DNA from 2 places in the Lysinibacillus sp. GbtcB16 genome. Region 1 is predicted to be linked to the other one. Evidence: a T-box and tRNA genes for the amino acid it is inferred to sense, from the RefSeq annotation. Region 1 holds a T-box; the other holds one or more tRNA genes.

Region 1 (8,166 bases):
TGTCTTAGCTTCGCTTGTTATACGAGATCTAAGTCCCAACCAGCCTCAATCATGTTTCTGCAAGTAGGGGGCGAACGGTTTAGTTGACGGGATCATGCCCCGCGAGCAGATACGTTCTACCCTGGCTACTGCTATAATAAAACTATATAAAAAATGGTCAACCAGAAATATCTGGCTGACCTTATAATACGAACGAGGCAGGATAGTTGAAGTGGGGTGTATGATGAGATCGCATGATGAGTCAACTTACAACGATGAGTTCAAGGAAAATGCCTTAGAAATCATTTTTCTTTTTGAAGTAGGTATTGAGTTCATTGGTTTCCCTCAGTCAGAGCTGCAACGATTAAATGATTTTTATGAGATAAAATGCACTCAAAAGGAAGAAGAAGTAAAAAAGCGGATTATGAATATTCACTATGATTTTTTTGGAGGTGCTAATTTCAAGGATAGAGACGATCCCCAAAATAAACAATTATCCAACTATCTGTTAAAGGAACTTAGTGAGATAAAAAACACGTTACGCTAACGGAGAACGATAGCTCGATACTGCTCCAATATAGGGATCGGTGCCTCGTTGAACTAACTGGCAGAATAGTTGAAACGGAAGCATTGAAGCAGGGCAAAAATTTTATTAGGAGTTCTTATGAAAAACAAAACAATAATTGATATAAGGTATTATGGAGTAGAAGATTATCACTTTGATATTCCTTACATTGGAGACAGATATGCAAGAAAACTGCGTGAATTCGATTTTAAAACAGGAGATTATGACCATATTTACATCAATTTTGTTGATTCATTACAAGAAGGTCATGTAGAGATTACACCAAATCTCAATGAAGATTGGTTTATTTACGTTAACATCGGTGTTTCCGTTAATAAATTCAATAGGTTTAACCCAGATGAAAAATTCATTTTTAAAATTGAATTGACTACGGAAGTCCTACGTGCCCTTTGTGAAAGAGACGGACTTGACTTTGAAATAGTAAAAAAGGTCAAGAAAATGATGCTAAAATATAAAACCGAATTGGAAATTGTTCATAAGGAAAAGGAAACGGCAAAATATAAAGTCGTTATTAGCTATCAGATAAGACCATTGAACAAGGCTTCTATTTCAATTGTTGAATATACTGATAAAATTACAGGTGTTAGTATGAAGAAAGTACTTACTAAACTTAAAAAGTATAGAGATATTTACTTTTTGGTTTCATCAATAAGTGTTACAAAGGACGTTGTAACATTAAAACCAAGAATATCATCAACAGCAGAAGTGCATTTGCGTTCATATAGAACACCTATCCAAATCCCTATTGTGGATTTCTTTACCAACGATGAAAAGATTTCTTCAGAGGTAATGTTCCGCTAACGGGCACTTTAGTGCAACAAGAACTTATAAAGCATACATGACTATATTAAATAACGTTCCCAAATGAAAGTTTGGAAAGAGACCGAAATCCAAGAAATGCTGTTAAATCAACATTTCTTGGATTTTCCTTTAAACAAGGCTCCTATAGTACTTTTCAAGATTATGTATTGTTCCTATACTTAATTATAGGGCCTTTAATTGAAAAACGATATTCAACAATCAGGCGCGTTTATTTAGGAACGCGTCTTTTTCATTTAACGGGCCATATTGTGGAGTATCTTGTTAAGGTAATAAAAGTTCTAGAATAATTTGTATCCTATGGTATGACTTGAAAAATTTGTTTTCATATAGTACAGTATGGTTAAAATTTAAATAACTGAACACGATGATGGGAAGTAGTAACAAGCACGTTTTTTTTAGAGAGTCAGCGGTTGGTGGAAGCTGATAGAAGCACTTGTGAATCCGTCCTGGAGTTGCACAGTCGAAGTAATGTAAGTAGGCTGTTGCCGGCTGAAATGCCGTTATGAAATAAGCGGATTAGGCATATGCCTAATCAATTAGGGTGGCAACGCGGGTAGCTCTCGTCCCTTTTTAGGGATGGGGGCTTTTTTGTGTTTATTTTTATTTAAAATGGAACTTTTGAATAAACCGCTGGACGAAATTACATCAAGACTTAAAGGATGCAACAATTCCCATCATTAAACTACTGGAGGTATGACTATGTTAGATATTAAACGCGTACGCGATAATTTCGCGGAAATTAAAGAAATGCTATTAACACGTAATGAAGATTTAGGAAACTTAGATGATTTTGAGGATTTAGATGCAAAGCGTCGTGAGTTAATTGCTAAAACAGAAGAATTAAAAGCAGAACGAAATAAAGTATCTGAACAAATTTCAATTATGAAACGCAACAAAGAAAATGCAGATGAAGTTATTGCTCGTATGCGTCAAGTTGGCGATGAAATTAAAGAGCTAGATGTTCAACTAAATGAAGTAGAAGAGCGATTTAAAGATATGATGATGCGCTTGCCAAACATTCCACATGAATCTGTACCAGTAGGCACAACAGAGGATGACAATGTAGAAGAATATACTTGGGGCGAAATTCCAACATTTGATTTTGACATTAAGGCACACTGGGATCTTGCTACAGATTTGAAGATTGTTGACTTTGAACGAGGCGCAAAAGTAACAGGTAGCCGTTTCTTATTTTACCGCGGTCTTGGAGCTCGCTTAGAACGAGCACTGATGACATTTATGATGGATTTACATGCAGAAGAGCATGGCTATGAGGAAATGCTGCCACCTGTCATTGTTAATCGTGATAGCTTAACGGGTACTGGAAATCTCCCTAAATTTGAGGAAGATTTATTTAAATTAGAGGAAACAGATTATTTCATGATTCCAACGGCAGAGGTATCTGTAACAAACTTCTATCGTGATGAAATTTTACTGGCTGATGCTTTACCACAAGGCTTTGCTTCTTATAGTCCGTGCTTCCGTTCAGAGGCAGGCTCTGCGGGTCGTGATACACGTGGTTTAATCCGTCAGCACCAATTCAACAAAGTAGAATTAGTACGCTTTGTAAAACCAGAGGAGTCATATGAGCAATTAGAGTTGTTAACAGGTCATGCTGAAAAAGTACTGCAATTACTAGGCTTACCGTATCGTAAACTAAAAATGTGTACTGCTGATTTAGGATTTACTGCAGCGAAGAAATATGATTTGGAAGTTTGGATCCCAGCACAAAACATGTACCGTGAAATTTCTTCTTGCTCTAACTTTGAAGATTTCCAAGCACGACGAGCAAATATCCGCTTCCGTCGTGAGCCAAATGCAAAACCAGAATATGTTCACACATTAAACGGTTCAGGTCTTGCGATTGGACGTACAGTTGCAGCTATTTTAGAAAACTACCAACAAGCAGATGGAAGCGTAGTAATTCCTGAAGTTTTAAGACCATATATGGGTGGTAAAGAAGTAATTGTCCCAAAATAAATAACGGGTAAAAGCGATTTTAGGTATCCTTTAATGTATTGCCTTTTTAAAAAATAAAAAGCTGCAGCGTAATTATCGCTACAACAAACTAATGAACATTATGAAGACATCATCAATAGCTTATTCAATAATAGGGCGCGTTTATTTAGGAACGCGTCTTTTTCATTTAAAGGGCCAGATTATGTAGTGACTTTATTAATTGTTTCGTTAAGATTGTGAAGAAATGTACTTATGCCAATGTGGCAGCTTATTTAACGGAAAATGTTATAATATTATCAAAATTTAGGGAATGGAGTTTAGGAAATGAAGAGTATTAAAAGATTGATTCAAGTTATCTTAGCAAGTACATCAATCCTAATTCTTAGTGGATGTTTCTCTAAAGATGATCTGAATCAACCAATACAAGAATATTTAGAAACAAACTATGGAATACAAGGTGAGTTTTCTGTTATTCAGGCAAGTAATAACTGGTTTGCAAGTATTGACCATCAAACATATATAGAAATGAAAGAGCCATATCGTGCTTATCCGTACCTAATGATTGATAGGGATACATTGAAGGTTATAGGAAAGGGCAGTCATGACGATATTTACCTTTCACAATTCAAGGGTGCATATATTGAGCAACATCCAAAGGTAGTTCAAGTAGTTGAACAGCTAATAACAAAATATGGTTTAGTGAAATACCCTAATGAATATGAACCAGTAAGAAATGGACCTGTTTCAATATTTCCCTACGACAATATTGAGATAGGTGTAGGTAATTATCAAGAGCTACTTGACGATTTTAAAATGACACAAAAGATAGATACTATTAAACTTTTACCTACATTGGTACCAAGCGACCCAAGAAATAATATTGGTGATGACAGGTATGGAAGGTATGCATCGAAAATAGGTGTGGTAAATTTCCAATTTGAGTTTGACATAAATGAAAATAAACACAATATTCCAAACGCCAAAGAATTAATTGATGACTTCAAAAAAAGTGAAGTATTAGAAAAGGGAATATACAGCATCTATATGCTCGTAGATGACTCAAAACATTTTGTGGGATGGGAACATAATAGTGTAGTTTTGTTTGAAGTTGAGGAAAATGGGGAATATACAATAATTGCCACTCCTAAATATGGTGATTTTTGGGACACTTACTTTTATGGTGATTACGCAGCTAAAAAAAATATAGAATAGAATTTTAGGTTGAATTACTTAATTGGAATTGACTAAAATTACACATGGTGCTACCCCTATTAGTAATATTTTGTAATTAGGATTAGCGCTTGTTTTCATAAAGGGGAAGATTAATTTAATATAAAACTGAGTATGAAAACTGCGCTTATATTCGTTATGGATAACTGTATGTAATTAAATGTCGAGTCTATATCATACCAAGATTTAATATTCGTTATTTAACAATCGGGCGCGTTTATTTAGGAACGCGTCTTTTTCATTTAAAGGGCCATATAATTGAACACCACTTTTAAAAGATCTGGATATTTATGTTAACATATAGGTGAGATTGTGAAGAATTACACTTTAACTAACGGAGCAGGTTAGTACAAAAAGGATTTCTTCTAATTTTTGAAGAATCTTTGATTTATCGTACGAATTAAGGGGGAGCAATGGCTTCACCTTTTATTTATTTTTGAATTGTAATTCAAAACGGTAGTTATTTGTAGCTTGTTTTTACCAATATTTATGATATGATATGTTACAAAATAACGTTCCAAAAGGTGGTTTAAGGATGGAAATTTATGGTGCAGCAGAAAGTGTAAAGAGTCGAGAAGATTTAATTGAATTCATAAATCAATTGAGAATGGATTTAAAAAATAATAAGAATGAGTGGAATAATATAACACTTGAAGATTACTTAAATGCAATGGAATCTTTTGTTAATGATATGGATGAACATTATTTAGAGACTAATCAAATACTACCTAAGCAACCATCTTGGGAGAATATAGCTCTAACTCTACTTGCTTCAAGTATGTATTAATGATGTCTTACAGAAATAGAAAGAATCGTTGGCTATGGGGTACCGGAATTTAGCATACAGACATCCCCAGTTATCCTATAAAAAACTTTTCAATCTTTATACTCCATCTTGATCTTGTTCTCTGTTTTTATCCTTGATTATATTCTTTGTTTCATCATTTTTAACTTGCTTGTTCAGCAAACTGGGGCATTAATCCAAGAAGGATTAATGCCCTTTTCTGTTGAACTGCTTATTGTAGAAACGGAGCAGGTTAGTGGAAGAAGGATTTTTAAGTACCCTTGAAGAACTTAGTATAATTGACGCTAGTTTCAGGGTAAAACAGTAGTAGAGGATGTTATATATGAATTTAAAATTAATAGAAAATGGTACAAATCCCAAGATAGCTTTTTATGATGGTATTTGCTTAGATCAATATCAACACTTAGCTAAAAGATGGACTGAAATGTTGTCAATTGTTCATAAAGAAGTACTTGCTTATATCAATGATGATAGTTTGTGTTTTGATGACGGTGAAGATTTAAATTCATTTCCTGTACGGAGTAAATTAACAGGTAATTATTATATTGAATCTGTTTCGTTTATTAAACACGTAAATCCAATGGGATTCCAGATTATGATTAAGACTAGACTTACAGAACATTTGCCATCGGGTGAGGATGATTATTTGGGGTTAGAAGTGACTTTGTTTACTACATCTATAAATGAAACTTTTAAAGTTTGGGGTATAGATAGCTCTTCAATTTAGTATTTCTTCTTAAGCTAACAGTGTATTGAAAACAATATGTTTTTAATGTAAGCGATGATACCTTTTCCATGCTTCGGATAATAACATATGTCTTTCACTCTCCCACCTATAAATCTATTAATTCTAATTGTATCTAATAATTTTTTAACAACTTGAAAGAGCCTTACTACACACGAACTGTAGTAAGGCTCTTATTATTTTACTTCAAAAGTAAACAACTTTATTATCTCTAAACAAATACAGGAAATATCAGTTCATAGACTCTGCCGAAATTGTCTCACACTCGTTGAATATCGCAAACTTTTGGAAACAACTGTTCAAAGCTGTTCGTAATTGTGTTGTTTGCTTCACACCGTTCTCGTACCAGATATTTTTAACAACGAGTGTTCCAGTTTTTCTCTCCGCGATAATCTCGGCTCGTCCAATGAAGCTCTCTCCATATAATAGAGGCAGCACATAATAGCCAAATTTTCGTTTGATTGCAGGCGTGTAAATCTCCCAGGTGTAATCAAAGTCAAACAATTCGTTAATAAGTTTTCTGTCCCATATGAAATTATCTAGCGGGGCAATAAGCTCGCAACGCAATTTCGGCTTCTGATTTTGCAGAACGGCTTCAATAAGCGGTAAATCCTCCACGAGGCAGTACAGCATATCCTTCAATTGCTCCACGGCAACAGCAACAATGCGAGCTTCTTGTAATAGCTGGCGGAAAACCTCTTTGCGCTGCGCTGCTTTCAGCCCCCATATATTCAACCATGCATCTGACGCACGATTCCATAAGAGACCAACCGAGCCGATTCGACGTAGTACCCGCCACTTATGATGCTCAAGCTCATCTTCCAGCGGCTCTGATGCACTCAGCAGATTTGGTTGTATGTACATCTTGGCTATATCGTAATATTTACGCGTTCCTTTTTTATGATGGATAATCAACTCACCCGTCGAATACATCTGTTCCAGCACTGATCGAGATGAATTGTTTCCACTGCTCCAGTGGATGGCCGATTGCCAAGAGAAATCTCCATCCAACTTTAAATCATCCGAACTTAGTGCACCGTGATTTTGGATATGAGCCCGTACTTGCGCTGTCAACTCTTCCATTTCGGGATAGCGTTCGGCATGTTGGCGGGCGGCCTGCCTGTATCGCTCAAAATACGGCCAGTCCTCGACAGGGACAATGGCCAGGTTCTTGTCGGGATAATCGATAAGGCTTCTATCCTCATACAGCAAATCGGCGAGCATTCCCTTAGTAAATCCTTTGATTCGCGACTGTAACACCAATTCGGCGTTTTTTCCGCAAACATCGATGGGGTCGTATTGAATACAGCCAACCTGCCGAGCAAAGTCCAATACGCCCTGCTTCCCGCTAAATTTATATTCGTCCAAAAGTCCGTGTTTCAACAACAGAAATTGCCGTACCTGGCGGTTTGTTAATTGGATCATGTGCGCACCTACCTCTAGTTTAGTTTTCTTATTATATTACAGTGGGGAATGGAGGGGAAAAGAAAAGCGAAGGCGTGAAGGGAAATTTGTTCACGTCCTCGCTGGGATGTTTTTTGGACTTTTTATTGGCTGGCTCGAGTCCAGTGCAATACCGAACTCAAACCAAAAAATCAGCCGCATAATAAAAACTCTAACTTTAAGTAATACTACCCAGGAGGGCATCTTGTCGTTATTGCATTTCTTTTGTTGGGCCCATCACAGGTGGTACTGGTAAGCCTGCTTGACGTAATAGCACCATCATTTGGCCGCGGTGATGTGTTTGGTGGTCAATTAAGAAACGTAATAATGCACCTTTTGTTGCAACACTCGCAATGCCTGTTTCTGTTAGCAAGTCCACATCTGATAGCTTAGCTACCTCTTCCTTGACCGCCTCTGCTGCTTTTTCGTAAGCTGCTATAATTTCTCTTGCTGTCGCTGGAACTGGTTCATCTTGACCAATCATTGGTACAGTTAAACCTGCTAAATGACTAAAATAACCTGTTGTTTCTACTAAATGCCAGCCTAACCAACCAAGTGTACTATGCCCTTCCGAAATACTTTGTCCTAATTTGTCAT
Region 2 (8,166 bases), on a different contig from region 1:
CGGGTCGTACGAATACCTGATGGTTTGACAAGGCGAGATATATACATAGCTGTTGCCTCGCCTTCAATAGTTGAATTCGTAGCTAGAATAAGCTCTTGGACACTTTCATCGTGCAACCGGACTAACAAGGAAGCGACATTAATATCCTCTGGACCAATGCCATCCATCGGTGATATCGCACCTTGCAGCACATGGTACATGCCATTATAGTCACGCATTTTTTCCATCGCAATCACATCTTTTGTATCTTGAACAACACAAATAATCGAATGATCTCGTTGTTTATCTGTACATATGTGACATGGGTCTACATCCGTAATATTGCCACAAACGGAACAGTAGCTTAAATTTCGTTTAGCATCAACTAATGCTTTAGAAAAAGATAAGACATCTTCTTCCTTCATTGATAACACAAAAAACGCCAGACGAGCCGCAGTTTTCGGCCCGATACCTGGCAATTTCATAAAACTATCGATCAATTTTGATATTGGTTCTGGGTAGTACATATGAATACCTCCTAGAATGGAAGGTTTAAGCCTTGAGTGAATTTACCCATCGTTGAGTTCGTTTTTTCTTCTACCTTTTTTAATGCCTCATTAGTAGCAATAACGATTAAGTCTTGTAGCATTTCAATATCCTCTGGATCTACTACAGATTCATCAAGATTTACTGACACAACTTCACGTTGACCAGACACAGTTACTTTTACCATGCCGCCACCAGCAACACCTTCAAATTGCTCTGCATTGAGAGCCTCTTGAGCCTCCATCATTTCCTTTTGCATTTTTTGCATTTTTTTCATCATACCTTGCATATTTCCCATTCCGCGCATACATGTTTTCCTCCTAAAATTTAATCTTCCATAATTTCAACAAAATCTTTACCAAAGAGATTTTCAGCCTCTGTCACAAGTGGGTCCTGTGAAGCAAGTGGCTGAGCATCATCGATAAATGGCTCATCCGACATTTCTGCCGGTGGTGGTTCTAATAATTCCTCACCATTCTCTGATGCAGCTGATGTTTTTTTGTGCTGCATACTATGATCACGGATAAACTCTTCACGCATTTTTAACCAAGATTCCTCTGGTATACAAAGCATCTCGTACATTGTACCAGTTTGTCCGGCAATTAATTGGGTAAAGTGGCCCTTTAAAGACTGATTATCTGCAACCATCTGACAATGAATATCATACTTGAATTTTAACACAAAAGCACTTGAAGATGCCGCAACTGGTTCGGCTTCAGCTAAAAGTGCAGATTGAGATTTTTGCAATTGATTTAGTGCTTGTGCCCAAATCGATTTTATACGTTGAACATCTTGCTTTGTAGCGTCCTTTAGTACCTCTTGAATACGACCTGTCGGAGCCTTATAGCCGTTTGGATTTTTAGCACGCGGTCTTTGCTCTTTGGGTGTTTGCGATGCTTGCACAGGAGCACCTGATTGTAATTGTACGGATAATTGTTGAACCATCTGCTCAAGCGCTACAATTTTTTGAGCAAGATCAGGGCTAATAGCCGTATCGCTCGTTGTAGTTACCGCTTGATTAGTGCTCCCTCCCGAAAACTGTACCATTTTAAGTAATGCCGTTTCTAAATAGATTTTCGTATGGTGAGAAAAGCGCATTTCTTGTTGAGTTTTCGCAAGTATATCGATATAGCCATAAAGCATATTCGGTGCAAATTCATGCGCCAAGGATACTACACGTTCCTCAGGAGACACGAGCTCTAATAATTCAGCTAAATCATCACTTGTTTGAAGTAATAATAAATCTCGGAAAAATGTAATTAAATCTTCTGAAAGACGCAGTGGATCTTTACCATCAGCAATTAGTTGTTCTAATAGCGCAAGCATTTGTGCAACATCTTTCGCTTTAAGTGCCTCGGCTAAATTATAAAAAACATCCTGACTTATTGAACCTGTAACTAATAATGTATCCTCAAGCTTTAGCTTCTCTCCGCTGAAAGATACTACTTGGTCCAATAAACTTAAAGCATCACGCATTCCCCCAGCAGCAGATTGCGCTATTACCTTTAAGCCTTGCTCCTCATATGGCAGCTCAATATCTTCTAAGACAACTTTCATACGTTCAATAATATCATTGGTAGAAAGTCGTTTGAAATCAAAGCGCTGACAACGAGAAATAATTGTTGCAGGCAATTTATGAGGCTCTGTTGTTGCTAAAATAAATACTGCATGAGGAGGCGGCTCTTCTAAAGTTTTCAAAAGAGCGTTAAAAGCACTTGTAGAGAGCATATGCACTTCATCAATAATGTACACCTTGTATCTGCTGCTTGCAGGAGCAAAACGAACTTTTTCTATAATATCTCTAATCTCTTCAACACGTGAATTTGAAGCTGCGTCAAATTCAATGACATCAGGATGCGAACCGTCCGTAATACTTATACATGTAGCACATTCGTTACAGGGCTCTTTTGCAGGCGCATGTTCACAATTTAAAGCTTTTGCAAAAATTTTAGCTGTACTCGTCTTCCCTGTACCACGTGGCCCAGAAAAAAGGTAAGCATGCGTCGTTTTATTCGCTAGGAGAGCATTTTGTAGCGTTCTTTTGACATGCGCTTGACCGGACATCTCTCGAAAAGATTGCGGCCGATACACACGGTAAAATGCTTGATACGTCACTGTTTTTCTCTCCCCTTCTCCATTAAATAGAATAGTCTTAATTATAGCATTTGCTGCCTTATATATAAAATGAAGTTACTAAATAAAAATAAAAAAAGCATCCGCCTTAAAGTAGACGGATGCTTTGAGTTGGCAATTTAATGCCGTGCACCTTTCCTTGACAGCCGCACATAAGCGTTACTCCTGTCGTTAGCTCAGATTAGGCAACCCCGCGGCACATGGATATGACCACTTAATGCTGCTTCCTTCCGGACCTGACATGGTTCATGGGTATCCATTGCGCAGGACCCAATCGTCAACACTACGTGCAGAAGGCAGACCAAACAATACGGACAGCCTCGAAAAAGGAATTCAGTCTCGCTAGAGCGGATTGCGAGTTACAGGACACCGCTACCTTCCCACCTAGCACGGCAATAACTAGTATACTTACTGTTTGTATAAATTGCAACTTAATGCACAAATTATTTATTACCTATGTATTTTTAACATCACGATATTTTGTAAAAAAATTATTGACTTGGTTTTTAAATTATGATAAATTTATTTTTGTCGAAAGACAGTAAAGCAATATAACATGGAGGTATACCCAAGTCTGGCTGAAGGGATCGGTCTTGAAAACCGACAGGCGGGTAACACCGCGCGGGGGTTCGAATCCCTCTACCTCCTCCAGTTTTTAATTTCCGACTACGAATGTAGCCGTTTTTTTTTTGCCAAAATTGTATGTATGACTTGTTAAATACCACTTCCGTCTCGGTTGTGGTATTTTTTTATTATATCGCTTATGGGAGGTTGTCAAATTGCCATCGAAAAGAAATATAGCTCGCACTTCCCTCACTTGGGTTATTCTGATTGCTGTTTTGACCGCAATTGGTAGTGAAATTAAAATTATGCCGTTTGCCAATACGACATTTCGCTTTGGTTTAGGCACCATTATCTTTTTCTTATGCACATTAATTAAACCCACTCCCATTATTTTAGCTGGGTTTGCTACAAGTATAGTGACAATCATTTTTCGTGTTTTTAATTCCTATTTACATGATATACCCGTATTAGAGAGCATATTTAACCATTTACCAGCAGGATTATTTTATGTATTGTTTGCTATATGCCTACAAATTTTAGATGTTCAAACATATAGAGAAAAACCACTAAAGCTTGGTTTACTCGTCGCTTTTAGTGAGGTCATTAGTAACTTAGCCGAACAAATTTTCCGATTTTTTGTACAAACTTATACATTTTTATTTCTTCACGACCTTTTGATCCTATTAGCAGTGGCCTTATTACGAAGCTTTTTTGTAGTTGGTATTTATAGCTCTATATTGATCGCCGAACAAAAAAAACGTGTACAAGAGATGCTGAATATTGGATCTGACCTCTACGTTGAGACTCTGTATTTAAAGAAATCCATGAACCATATTGAAACCATAACAGCTAGCGGTTTTGAATTATATCGGCAATTAAAAGCTCAAGGATATCGAGCGGAAAGCTTGCAAGCTCTTCATATTGCCCAGGAAATTCATGAAGTGAAAAAGGATTCACAACGCATCTATGCGGGCATTTCAAAGATTGTTGGTGAGAGAAGCTTCGGGCCTTTTATATTATCAGAATTATTACATTATATCGAAGACGGTAATAGTAAGTACGCTGAATTACTTGGGAAGAATATACAGTTTGAAACAAGTATAGACTTCGATTTTCAAACAAAGGAACATATTGCACTGCTTGCGCTTTTAAATAATTTAACTGCCAATGCAGTGGAGGCTATCGAAGAACAAGGTATCATTTCTGTTGCTATTCAACGACAAGAGGATAATACTGTAGTAACAATATGTGACAATGGAAAGGGAATTTCACAGAATGATTTTTCTATTATTTTTGAACCTGGATTTACCACAAAATATAATGTAGAAGGTGTCGCAGCAACTGGCATTGGCCTTTCACATGTTGCTGAACTAATAGAAAAATTAAAAGGCTCCATAACCGTTGAATCAAACAATCAATACACAACGTTTAAAATCATAATTCCTACGCAAACTATTCAAACGGGAGAGACTTAAATGAGGTATTTTATTGTAGACGACGATCGCGCAAGTCGTGTCATGTTAAAACAAATTATTGAAGATAGTGGGTTAGGTACAGTGATTGGCGAAGCTCGCAATGGAGAGGATGCCATACCACAAATTTTAATGACCCAGCCTGAGATTGTGCTAATCGATTTACTGATGCCAAAGCTTGATGGTATAGCCACAGTCGAACATCTTATTCAAAATCGCTTTGAGGGTCAATTTATAATGATTTCTCAGGTTGTGAATAAAGAAATGGTTGGTGAGGCTTATGAGCAAGGAATAGATTTCTTCATTCATAAACCGATTAACCGCATTGAGGTTGAAAATGTTTTGAAAAAAACTACAGAACAATTTCGGCTGAAAAATTCATTGTTAGTTATTCGTCAATCACTTACAAATATTGAATTAAGTGAGCAAAAAGCAAATAAAGCAACTTCACGAGACCATATTCAGTCCATATTAAATGATATGGGTATTGTCGGTGAGATTGGGAGCGAGGATATTATAGCTATTATCGAAACTTTACTTGCTCATCAGCATAAGATTGCACCCCTCCCCCCATTAAAGGAGCTTTATGAAGAAATCGCTGCTGTAACAAAGGCTACACCTGATGACATTTTAAAGGAAAGTAAAGCCATAGAACAGCGTGTGCGCAGAACGATATTAGCTGCCATGATTAATCTCGCAAACTTAGGTGTTGTCGATTACACCAACTCTGAGTTTGAATACTATGCCCCTCGCTACTTCGATTTTAAAGAAATTCGTCAACTCATGACTCAGATTGAAGATCATGACAATCGTAAAGCAAAGGTAAATATTAAGAAGTTTATACAAGTGCTATATTCAGACATTTTAACAAAATTAAATTAATTTTCTCGGATTTTGTCGGATTCCATAAGTCCTCCGTATTATTAAAGTAAGGCGTGTCCTAAAAATTTAATATCAGGGGGTACAAAGGGTTTGAAGAAGAAATTTAAAATCAGTCTAGCCGCTCAAATTTTAATCGGCTTGATTTTAGGGATCATTGTTGGTGGTATTTTTTATGGAAACCCCAAGATTGAGACATATTTACAACCATTAGGGGATATCTTTTTACATCTTATTAAGATGATTGTTGTACCGATTATTATTTCTACATTAATCGTAGGTGTTGCTGGTACTGGAGACATGAAGCAGCTTGGGCGATTAGGCGGGAAATCCATTATTTACTTTGAAATTATTACGACTGTCGCTATATTAGTCGGATTACTTTCCGCGAATATTTTCCAACCTGGTGCAGGAATAAACATGAACGAATTATCTCAAGGAGATATCTCGAAATATGTTACAACGACTGAGGAAGTACAGCATGAGGGGCCCTTCGATATAATTGTAGGTATTGTCCCAACAAATATTATTCAGTCTATGGCTGAGGGTAATATGCTTGCGATTATTTTCTTCTCAGTTATTTTTGGTTTAGGAGTTGCAGCAGTTGGCGATCGAGGAAAGCCAGTCTTAGACTTCTTCCAAGGGGTAGCAGATGCGATGTTCTGGGTAACTAACCTCGTAATGAAGTTTGCTCCAATCGGGGTATTTGGTTTAATTGGTGTAACCGTTTCCAAATATGGGTTTGCCTCACTGGTACCACTTGCCAAATTAGCCATTCTTGTTTATGCAACTATGTTATTCTTTATCTTTGTTGTTCTTGGCCTTGTGGCAAAATTCGCAGGAATCAGCATCTTCTATTTAATTAAAGTGCTGAAAGATGAGCTAATCTTAGCATTCTCAACAGCAAGTTCTGAAGCTGTATTACCGCGTATTATGTTAAAAATGGAGAAATTAGGGGCTCCGAAGGATATTGTATCCTTTGTTATTCCAACCGGTTACTCCTTTAACTTAGACGGCTCAACGCTATACCAAGCGATTGCAGCATTATTTATTGCGCAAATGTACGGTATTCACCTAAGCATTGGTGAACAAATTACGTTAATGCTTGTATTGATGGTTACATCGAAAGGGATTGCAGGGGTTCCAGGGGTATCTTTCGTAGTGCTTCTAGCCACTTTAGGTACTGTCGGCATTCCGTTAGAAGGTCTAGCATTTATCGCTGGTATTGACCGTATTCTTGATATGGGACGTACAGTTGTTAACGTAATTGGTAACTCATTAGCGTCATTAGTAATGGCGAAATGGGAAGGCCGTTTCGATCGCGAAAAAATGAAGAATTACTTTAATGAAAATGAGAATTTAGCATAAAATAAAAAACGCTCACGATGTAGGATGGCATCGTGAGCGTTTTTTTAATTTCCAAGTACTTTATCTAAATACGCAACAATAGATTTTTTGCCATTTACATGTGCTTCTTGCGCACGTTTTTCATCTTTAAGTATCTTTTCCTCTGCAGCTTCAATCACTTTTTCAGCATCTTGCTGTGGTACGACAATGACACCATCCACATCTCCAATTATATAGTCGCCTGGGTGAACTGTTACTCCTCCAATGGCAATGGGTACATTTACTTTGCCACCACCATTTTTATTACCAGCAGCTACTGTAGTACCTAAAGCGAATACAGGGAAATCTAGCCCACGAATAGCGGCAATATCACGAATTACACCGTCAACTACAAAGCCTTGTACACCAATACCTTTTGCTAAGGACACCACAAAATCTCCTGCTACCGCTCGATTGGTGTTTCCTTTTGCATCAATAACCAAAATATCACCTTCATTGGCCACTCGAATAGCCTCCAACACTGCACCATTTTCACCATCTGGTAATCGTACAGTTACCGCACGCCCAGCAATTTTAAAATGATTGGCTAGCGGTTTAATCGTACTACACAAATTCGTATGTCCACCTGTCGCATCTGAAATAGCTGTTGTTGGTAGATGCTGAAAACTTACTTCCACTTTTGTCATCCATAACACCCCTATTATGATTAATGAACGTCTTACACAAATATTGTAATGAAAAAACTTATACTATTTCAACATATCTACCAAAATATTGTAAATTAGTCCACCATCTAGTCTGCAGATTGGGCAATATGGAATATTAAATAATTTCAATAAATTGCTTGGACTGCTCGTCTAAAGCTTCAGCCGCAGATGCAATTTCATTAAAATCTTTAGTTGTAATAGTAATTTGTTCATTTGTTTTTTCTACTTTTTCAGCTATCTTTGTAATACTGTCTGTCACTTGATTAATTTCCCGCTCTATCCCCTCTATATGATCCTTCACCTCTGAAATGGATTGCTCTACCCTGACAGAAAGCTTGCGCACCTCTTTTGCCACTACATCAAAGCCTCGACCATAATCCCCAGCCCGTGCAGCTTCAATAGCTGCATTTAAAGCTAATAAATTTGTTTGAGAAGCAATCTCTTGAATGGTTTTCACAATCCCTTTAATGGAAACTGCTTGATTTTTTAGCTGTGCCAGATTGCTAACATTTTCTTTTGACTCCTGAGAAACCGCTTGG

The links. A T-box is a leader RNA that pairs with one kind of tRNA and senses whether it is charged. The one in region 1 lies ahead of serS (serine--tRNA ligase), so its partner is inferred to be a tRNA-Ser.
Region 2: it has a tRNA-Ser gene. The T-box ahead of serS (serine--tRNA ligase) is inferred to sense a tRNA for this amino acid. The anticodon was not compared.

Annotation. Positions count from the first base shown of each region.
Region 1 is NZ_JAGXJV010000001.1:1,722,802-1,730,967, forward strand. It holds gene KVT27_RS08640 (hypothetical protein) at 212-526, shown strand; gene KVT27_RS08645 (hypothetical protein) at 644-1,366, shown strand; T-box leader at 1,743-1,958, shown strand; gene serS (serine--tRNA ligase) at 2,087-3,367, shown strand; gene KVT27_RS08655 (hypothetical protein) at 3,671-4,558, shown strand; gene KVT27_RS08660 (DUF7660 family protein) at 5,112-5,363, shown strand; gene KVT27_RS08665 (hypothetical protein) at 5,704-6,108, shown strand; gene KVT27_RS08670 (winged helix-turn-helix domain-containing protein) at 6,358-7,551, opposite strand; gene KVT27_RS08675 (DinB family protein) at 7,781-8,166, opposite strand, start outside.
Region 2 is NZ_JAGXJV010000014.1:24,158-32,323, reverse strand. It holds gene recR (recombination mediator RecR) at 1-506, opposite strand, end outside; gene KVT27_RS21915 (YbaB/EbfC family nucleoid-associated protein) at 518-832, opposite strand; gene dnaX (DNA polymerase III subunit gamma/tau) at 853-2,640, opposite strand; RNA gene ffs (signal recognition particle sRNA large type) at 2,784-3,051, opposite strand; tRNA gene KVT27_RS21900 (tRNA-Ser) at 3,217-3,309, shown strand; gene KVT27_RS21895 (sensor histidine kinase) at 3,438-4,697, shown strand; gene KVT27_RS21890 (response regulator) at 4,698-5,576, shown strand; gene KVT27_RS21885 (cation:dicarboxylate symporter family transporter) at 5,667-6,941, shown strand; gene KVT27_RS21880 (RraA family protein) at 6,986-7,606, opposite strand; gene KVT27_RS21875 (methyl-accepting chemotaxis protein) at 7,743-8,166, opposite strand, start outside.